DNA from 2 places in the Commensalibacter oyaizuii genome. Region 1 is predicted to be linked to the other one. Evidence: riboswitches for the same ligand, from Rfam matches in the RefSeq annotation. Region 1 holds a riboswitch; the other holds the start of a gene.
The links. A riboswitch is a leader RNA that binds a small molecule or an ion and turns the genes downstream of it on or off. The one in region 1 is predicted to bind thiamine pyrophosphate.
Positions count from the first base shown of each region.

Region 2: it holds a riboswitch for thiamine pyrophosphate, as region 1 does, so the genes downstream of both, QJV27_RS08230 (FAD-dependent oxidoreductase) here and QJV27_RS10195 (TonB-dependent receptor) in region 1, are expected to answer to the same signal.

Region 1 is NZ_JASBAO010000001.1:2,216,756-2,221,307, forward strand. It holds gene QJV27_RS10190 (FUSC family protein) at 1-1,854, shown strand, start outside; TPP riboswitch at 1,898-1,997, shown strand; gene QJV27_RS10195 (TonB-dependent receptor) at 1,990-4,371, shown strand; gene QJV27_RS10200 (hypothetical protein) at 4,472-4,552, shown strand, end outside.
Region 2 is NZ_JASBAO010000001.1:1,816,769-1,821,320, reverse strand. It holds gene QJV27_RS08245 (thiamine phosphate synthase) at 1-482, opposite strand, end outside; gene QJV27_RS08240 (thiazole synthase) at 483-1,241, opposite strand; gene thiS (sulfur carrier protein ThiS) at 1,244-1,441, opposite strand; gene QJV27_RS08230 (FAD-dependent oxidoreductase) at 1,444-2,370, opposite strand; TPP riboswitch at 2,502-2,623, opposite strand; gene QJV27_RS08225 (uracil-DNA glycosylase family protein) at 2,813-3,391, opposite strand; gene QJV27_RS08220 (NAD-dependent deacylase) at 3,401-4,126, opposite strand; gene QJV27_RS08215 (SDR family NAD(P)-dependent oxidoreductase) at 4,343-4,552, shown strand, end outside.

The DNA of each region.
Region 1 (4,552 bases):
CCATGGCTATTTAATCTGGCGGTAACGTTCTTTTTAGCTGTTTGCGTATGGTTTGGAACCTGTATGCAAAGTTTTAAAGCCTATGCAATGGTTTTAGCAGGTTTTACTTGTGCAATCATTGCGTTTGGGTCAGTTAACAACCCCGATGGAATTTTTATGCTGGCAATGTCGCGGGCCACTTATATTTTACTTGGGGTATTATCAGATAGTGTAGTTGGACGATTTTTTGATTTTAATTTAGATAGACATGCCCGCCAGCAATTAAATGATAATTTATTATTTGCGATTAAAGGAACCGTTCAATCCGTTGCAGACATGCTTTCAGGGGATGAAAAGGCTGTTGTAAAATCTCAGGAACTGTTTACGGCAATTACAAATTTCAATAATACAATAGAATTTAGGCAAATCGAAATGAATGGGCATGATCATACGGGGGATCATGCCCATGCAGCATTATTTTCAGTAACCGCAGTGTTAGCCCGTAGCACAGGGTTATCTACACAAATGAATTATTTTGGTGAGGAAACTTATGAATTTAAACTTATTATCCCTGTGGTGCAGGAACGGTTAAAAAAACTATTACGACGTATTGAAAAAGGGGAAGGTTTTCTTATTGAAAAACAACGATTAAATGCATTGCGCTGGGAATGTCGTCAACGAATTACAGATAGTTTTTATCAACAACGAGACCGTAATCGTTCTACTGATGCTGTAAAGGTCAATCAAACCATTTTTAATGATCGGATTTTATTTCGAAGTTTAAGCGAGCTATTAGGTGAATTACAAATAACATTAGATGAATATTATAAAAGCATTCATCCATATAAAAATGATCATTTCAACTTTCATGTTACCCCTCCTTTAAATTATTCTTTGGCATGGAAAAATTGTTTGCGTACATTTGTTGCCATGACCGCGGCCTGTGTCATGTGGTATGTGACGGGTTGGGACAAGGGGGGATCTGCTGCTGCATTAACAGGAATGGGATGTGCACGTTTTTGTTTATTTGAAAATCCTTCTGCTTCAACCTTTGGATGGTTTAAAGGATCGATTTATGCATTAATTGTTGGTCTTTTCCTGACTTTCGTATTTATTCCTCCAATGGAAAATATGTTCACTCTATGCGTGGTATTATTTATTCCGACTTTGATTGGGGGGTTAGGAATTGCCAATCCAAAAACATTGTCTGTTTCAGCGTCCTATGCTTCGTATTTGCCATATATGTTGTCCTTAGACAATCAAGCCCGATTGGACGAGGTAACATTTGCAAATAATGCTTTATCCTTATTTATGGGGATTATATTTGCGCTTCTTTCTTTTCGGTTGATTTATCCGTACAGCCCAATAAATACACGGTTAAATTTACGTCAAACCTTATTGAAAAATATGCGGGCAGTGCCGACTACCCATAAACGTAGCCCACGGATTTGGTTGTTTCAGACAACGGAATTATTGGTAACAATGATACGTCAGTTAAATACAACAAAAAATACGAAAGTCGTGCAGGCCTATCATTTGGGAACGATGGCCGTCATGATGATTGGGTTGAATGTTTTGCGTTTAAGGTCGATGATTGATCACGATATTATGACCAACGACATTAAGGATTTGTTGCGAATTGTATTAAGACGAATTTCTAAATTTCATGGGCGGTATGGGCGTACTGTCGTTGTTTGTCATAGTGTTATCAAAAAGCTTAGAAAACGTGAGCTTTACGAACAAAATTTGGCTGTTCGTATGGAAATTGTGGCTGCTATTGCATGTTTAACAATCATTGCTGATTCAATGGAAAAAAATGCTGCATTTTTGGATGTAACTCATCCTTTTTTACAACACGAAAAATGGAATGAATAAGGGGGTATTCAACACAGTAAAAATACGATAAAACAATTACAAATTGTTTTAACCGGGGTGTCTCTTTATAAAAAGGGGCTGAGAATACACTCGTAGAACCTGATCTGGATCATGCCAGCGAAGGGAGGAAGTAAAATGTTTAAATTCTCAAGTTATATGTATCGCTTATTTTGTGTGATGACAGCATTGCCTGTGACGGGAATGGTTGCTGTTGCAGCAGATCCAAAAAATAAACAAGACGTCCCCATATCTGAGGCGGGCGAACAGATTATGGTGACAGGCAAAGCGCCAGGATATCGAACAGCCTATGGTTTTGTTGGCAAAGATGCTGGGGGTGGATTGATTAAACCTGAAACGGCGATGAAATCAGTCAGTACTGTGTCTTCTAGTTATATTCAAATGCAAGCTCCAACGTCTAATGTATATAATTTAATCAATATGTTGCCAGGGGCAAATGTTTCCACTTCTGATCCTTATGGATTATCGTCACAGACAGATTTAACGGTTCGGGGAATGACCGGTAATTCAATAGGCTATGTTTTAGAGGGAATGCCATTGAATGATGTTTCTGACGGGTTTGGGTATTTAAACCAGTTTGTTGATAATGAGAATTTGCAATCTATCGCTTTGGCCCAAGGGTCCCCCGATTTAGGCAGTCCTGTTTATAATGCTGCTGGTGGAATAATTAATTTAAAATTGCGCGATCCTGCGGAAAAATTTGGTGGACTGATTGATCTATCTTATGGGTCACATCATACAGGGCGTGCTTTCATGCGTGTTGATACGGGTGAAATTGGTAAAACAGGGATAAAGGGTTTTATTTCTTATTCTTATACTGGGGGGAATAATTGGCGTGGGCCAGGATATGACCATCGCCAGCATATTGATTTTAAATTTTTAAAAGAGTGGGGGAATAATAATTCGATTTCTTTCCTTGGTGACTGGAATTACTCGCTTATGAGCAGTTATTATACTCCAACAAAATCTCAATGGATTGCCGATGGTGCAGGGGGTGGAAATAATTATTCTGGCACATGGGATAAAACAGCAATTGATAACAGCAATTATTGGAAATTATATCAGCAAACATTTCAACAAATTTATGTGGCTACGCCTTCTAAATTTACGTTAACAGATCGATTGCAATTTAAGGTAACTCCGTATTTTCAATATGGATATGGAAATTCACCTTATGGCACCACGCTTAATGAGATGGGATTGTGGCAAGGAACCCAACCTATTCAAGGTAAAATTGATATCCCAGGCGCGGTAGATGGCACAGCAACAGTGTTAGGGGGATGGTTTCAACGAACTTATCGTTCTGGGTTTACACCCACATTAACATTAAACTTGAAACATCATCAATTATTATTGGGATATTGGTATGATTATTCTGATGATGTTGTAACGCAACCTTTTACGCCTGTTTCTTCCAATGGACAGCCATGGGATTTATGGAGTGGTAAACATCAAAACATTCATCTACCTGACGGTCAGGAGTTATTGGCCCAAAATACGCATACGATAACCCAAGTAAATGCGGTTTTTCTGGGTGACCATATGACGTTTATGGACAATAAATTATTTATTGATGCGGGATTTAAGCAGATTTTTTTCAATCGTTCGGGGTGGAATGGATTACCAGGCCCTCAATATCGCACTGGGAATAATGTATCTAAACCACTGCCAAGATTGGGGGTTCGGTATCAATTTAATAAAGAGCATCAGATTTTTGCCAGTGTAAATACTAATTTCGCTGTTCCCAATAAATCAACATTATATGATACTTACGATCCCAATACAGGGGATATTTCACAGATTGGCACGAACCATTTGAAAACAGAATATTCAATCGAGGAAGAGCTAGGATACCGTTATAACGGTCGCCGTTTTTTAGGAAGCGTTACATTTTTTAATTATAATTATACCAATCGAATGATTTCGACGATATTAAGACAAAATGGTGCGTGGGTAGGTTCATCGATTAATGCTGGTGGTCAAACATCACGTGGCGTAGATGCAGAAATTGGATTAAAACCCTGGCATCATTTCAGTCCTTATGTCTCTGGTGAATATTTATATACCAGAATAGATAATGATTTACGCACCTATGGTGATTTATTACCTACCAAAGGAAAAAGAGCTGTCAGAAGCCCACCATGGCAATTTGCCGTAGGGTTGACATATGATGATGGTCATTTTTTTGCTAATGGTAATGTCAAAATGGTTGGCAAACAATATGCAACTTTTATGAACGATGAATCGATTGGCTCTTTTGCAACGGGAAATGTGGCACTGGGATATCGATTTGATAGTTATGGATTTATGAAACATCCACAAATTCGCATGAATTTTATTAATATTACCGATCAAAAATATCTTTCTGGTGTTGCCAGTCCCACAGGAAATGCACGTGATACTGTTGGAAAATATGGCACAGTAATTGCTGGTTCATCGCCGAATTATTATATTGGCGGTGGGTTTGCAACCATGTTAACCATGACCACTGGATTTTAAGGTAAAGCAATATGGCAGAACGCACGGGCTTTTTATTTTTAAAACTAGAGTCATCTATGGTAAATTGAGTAAACTTTTATAAGTGTATATGAAGGTCAAAATGAAAAAAATCTTACTTGCTTTTTCTATTATTTCTTTCCCTTTAACCGCTATGGCTGCGGACAAACCAAGCCACATGTCA
Region 2 (4,552 bases), 400 kb from region 1:
ACACGTTGGGGGGTAATCCCGCCAATGGCGACTAGAGGGGTTTGTCCTGCTATCTGCTTCCACAAACGGACACGGTGTAGACCCTGAGGCCCCCATTTCATTTTTTTTAATTTTGTTGGATATACGGGTCCCAACGCCACATAAGCAGGGGTTAAAGATAATGCCAGCTCTAATTCTGCTTCATCGTGTGTTGATAGCCCAAATCGTATATTCGCACGACGCAATGCAGAAAAATCAGCGTTCTGTAGATCTTCCTGCCCCAAATGCACAAAATCAATACCCAACTCTAACGCCAATTGCCAATAATCATTCAAAACCAACGTCGCCCCATATTGTTGGCAACATAACTTGGCCTCAGTTATTTGTTGTCGCAATTGATCGATTGGCGCATCCTTTATTCGCAATTGTACCAATTTTACCCCAACAGGAACAAGTAATTTCAATAAATTAACTGATCCTGTGACCAAATAAAATTTCTCCATCTAGCTCAAATCCGCCAAACCATAAGCAGGGGTAGAGGTATAAGCCATATTGCGTTTTTCCATCACCCCAGCTTGATATCCTTTATGACCTGCTTTAATAGCATCTCGGAAAGCCCCTGCCATCATAATGGGATCTTTAGCTTTGGCCACAGCAGTATTTAATAAAATTGCGTCAAACCCCATTTCCATTGCCTGCACGGCCTGACTTGGGGCACCGATACCCGCATCAATGATTAACGGAACATCTGAAAAATAAGAACGCATCGTCCGTAAACCCTCAATATTGCGCAGTCCCTGTCCAGAACCAATAGGGGCACCCCACGGCATTAAAACCTTGCAACCTGCCTCTAGCAATTTATCACCGACAATTAAATCCTCGGTCGTATAAGGAAATACCTCAAACCCATCTTGACATAAAATTCGTGCGGCTTCTACCAAAGCAAAAGGATCTGGCTGCAGCGTATCCGCATGACCTATCACTTCTAACTTGATCCAAGTCGTATTAAAAACCTCTCTGGCCATGTGGGCGGTCGTAACAGCTTCCTTAACCGTATAACATCCTGCCGTATTAGGTAAAAACCGTTTTTTTACCTGACTTAGAAGATGACGAAATCCCTCCCCCGCAGACCCTTCGCGCCTAAGGCTGACCGTAATAATATCCGTTTCGGATTCCATAATAGCCTTGGCTAAGATATCTGGTGAAGGATATCCAGCCGTACCCAATAATAATCTGGAATTCAATTCATAACCGTAAATCATTACTATCCCCCTTGCATCGGGGAAAGCACTTCGACCTTTGCCCCTTGCGTTAATTTTGTCGTTTCATAAGCGGTTCTAGGCACAAAGTCGCCGTTTACTGCGGTTGCAATAGCTGTACTATCAATTTTTTGTTCTTGAAATAGCACCATTAATGTTTCTGCCTGTGTTTCAATATCTTGACCATTTAAATAAATCTTCATCTTTATCCTCCATGCGAAAGTTTCTGCATCAATTGTTGTGCCATAAACGGTGCTAATAAAAAGCCATGACGGTACATTCCATTCACAAAAAAACGCCCTTCTTGGTACAAAATCTCTGGCATGTTATCAGGGAATGAAGGACGTAATCCTGTTCCCGTTTCAATAATTCTGGCCTCTGCAAATGCAGGATGTAGTGCATAAGCAGATCCTAACATTTCCATCAAAGCACGTGCACTGATTGGACTGTTATCGTGGCTCTCGATCATTGTTGCCCCCAGCATAAATTGCCCATTGTGGCGTGGAACCAAATAACAAGGAAAACGGGGATGCAATAACCGAATTGAACGCGAGAATGTAATATCGTGGGATTCGAAGATTAACATCTCCCCCCTGACTGCACGTAGGTTAGATAAGCAATCTTCTGCCTGAATCCCACGACAGTCAATAATTTTACCACAAGGAGAATTCTTGTGAAAAACGACGCCTTTTTCAATTAAATTTTGCTTTAACTCTTGCAACGACAAACGAGGATCCAGATGGGCCTCAGTCGGAAACAAAAGACCACGTGCAAACCGACTGGATAAATCAGGTTCGACCTGTTCAGGCACAACCCATTCATAATCACTGGTCATTGTTGCAAAGCGATTTAACTCTGCTCCATCTCGTGGGGGGGCCACCACCAATGTGCCTGTCTTTTTAACACTGCTAACATGATCTGACCACCATTGAATAGCCATTACCCCATGATCAACGACTGCCTGTGGAGCGCTTTCCCCTTCACAAAAAGGGGCTAACATACCCCCAGCAAAAATAGAAGCTGTTGGAATTGTTGATGACTCGATGACTTCTACCGCCTCACCGTGTTCACATAATGTTGTGGCAATACATAACCCTGTTACACCACTGCCAATCACTGACCAAATCTTCATAATCTGATCTTTGACTTTTTAACTATATTGTAACTCATTCTTCCCTCTCATAATCAAAGACCCATTTAGATTTTCGGTAAAGAGAGGTTGGTCACTAATGTTTTCTATATCACTGACCTTACAGATCTATCTGATGACGGATCCCGTCTCCCTACGCCAGTGTAAACTGGGTCAGGTTCCAAGGGTCGCTAAACCGAGAATATTCTCTACTAGCCTCTCAGTCTCTTTGGTTGAGACTCCCCCGACATTATTTATTGTTTAAGGATAATAGGGCTGGCATATAAGTCAACAAGAATTTCTTATTTACTGCCCTTGTGCGCGTCATAAGTATTGTGATATTTTGATGTAATGCAGTATTTATTATATATGATGTGGTAAAGCACTAGAAATATAATCTATATTAATAAGATAATAATTAGATACTTATAATCTAATACATATTCTATAATCTCAATACGCGTTTTACCAATACCCTCAATTCCCCTAATATTTCTTGTTCGAAATACGGATTTTTTTTAGCCCAAGCCAGAGTGCGCCATGAAGGGTGTGGCAACGGAAAAAAATTAGGCAAATATTGCTGAAAATTTTTTACTCTCTGCGTTACTTGCCCCTTGCCTAAAACATAATTTTGAGCATAAGACCCAACCAATAGTGTTAATCGAATATTTGGTAAAACCTGTAACAGCCGATCCCGCCATTGTGGTGCACACTCTTTACGTGGTGGTTTGTCACCCCCCTTTTCCAAACGACCAGGATAACAAAACCCCATGGGAATAATGGCTATCAACTGATCGTTATAAAAAACATCGCGATCAATTTGTAACCAATCACGCAAACGATCCCCTGACGGGTCGTTAAATGTTAATCCCGTGTTATGTGCCAACGTTCCTGGGGCTTGACCTGTAATTAACAGTCGAGCGTTTGCAGACCCTGCTTGCAAGATTGGTTTAGGCCCTAGAGGTAAACCTTCACAAATATGACAAGCTTTAATTTCTTTTACTAAATCATTCAAACACTGCATAGGCACGCCTTATCTTGTCTTTGATTGATACTGCTGTAACCACGATTTAACAAATTCTGGTACTAGTTGTGTTGCTGGACCCAAACGGCTTTCATTAAAACGAGAGGTTCCAGCTGAAGGTTCTAAATTTAACTCTATTGTTTTTGCATTAGCAGAAGCAGCCAATTCAACAAATCCTGCTGCGGGGTAAACCTCCCCTGATGTTCCAATAGAAATAAACAAGTCACATTGTAGTAATGCTTTTTGTATTGCATCCATATGATAAGGTGTTTCCCCAAACCATACAATGTCAGGTCTCAAGTTTTCCTGACCACACTGGGGGCAAGGCGTATCCACAAAGCAATTTTGATTCCATGTTATTTTCATATCGCATGCAGTACACCATAACTTGTATAACTCACCGTGCATATGATAGAGATTTTTGCTGCCTGCGCGTTCGTGCAAATCATCGATATTTTGAGTCACAACCAGCAACTCAACCTCTAAATTACGTTCTTTTATCACTCGCTCCCAATCTGCCAATGCTATATGTGCTGCGTTTGGTTTAACTGTCGGTAAATCTTGACGTAATTTATTGTAAAAATCATGTAACTTTTGTGGACTTCTCTGAAAACCTCTTGGGGTGCAGACCTCTTCCATACTATATTTTGCCCATATACCATTAGCATCCCTAAAGGTATCCAATCCAGACTCTTTACTGACCCCAGCCCCAGTTAGCACAACAATTTTTTGCATTACTGGTCCCCTTTTATTATTATTTCAATAAGCTAACAATATATACCCACTCGCCCCGATAATAACAAATATTATCCGTAAAAAAAGTATCGTATTTACATATTATTTAAATCCAGTTTAACTATTATAACAAAAATATGTTATAGTGCATATTATTGCCAAAAAAGCTTAAATTATTTTAATAAATACTTCTTTCCTTAAATTGAGATTTATCTAATGCGTTTTAATATATTTACCCGTTCAAAAAAAGTTGCTGTCGTTACTGGTGCTACTGGTGGTTTAGGCAAACAACTGGTTAAACATTTATTGGCAAAACATTACAAAGTCGTAATGGTTGCTAGAAACTTAATGCAGATGGAACAAATTTCACTTCATTTTGGAAAAAACGTTACCAGTTGTATTTGTGATATTTCTCAACCCAATGAA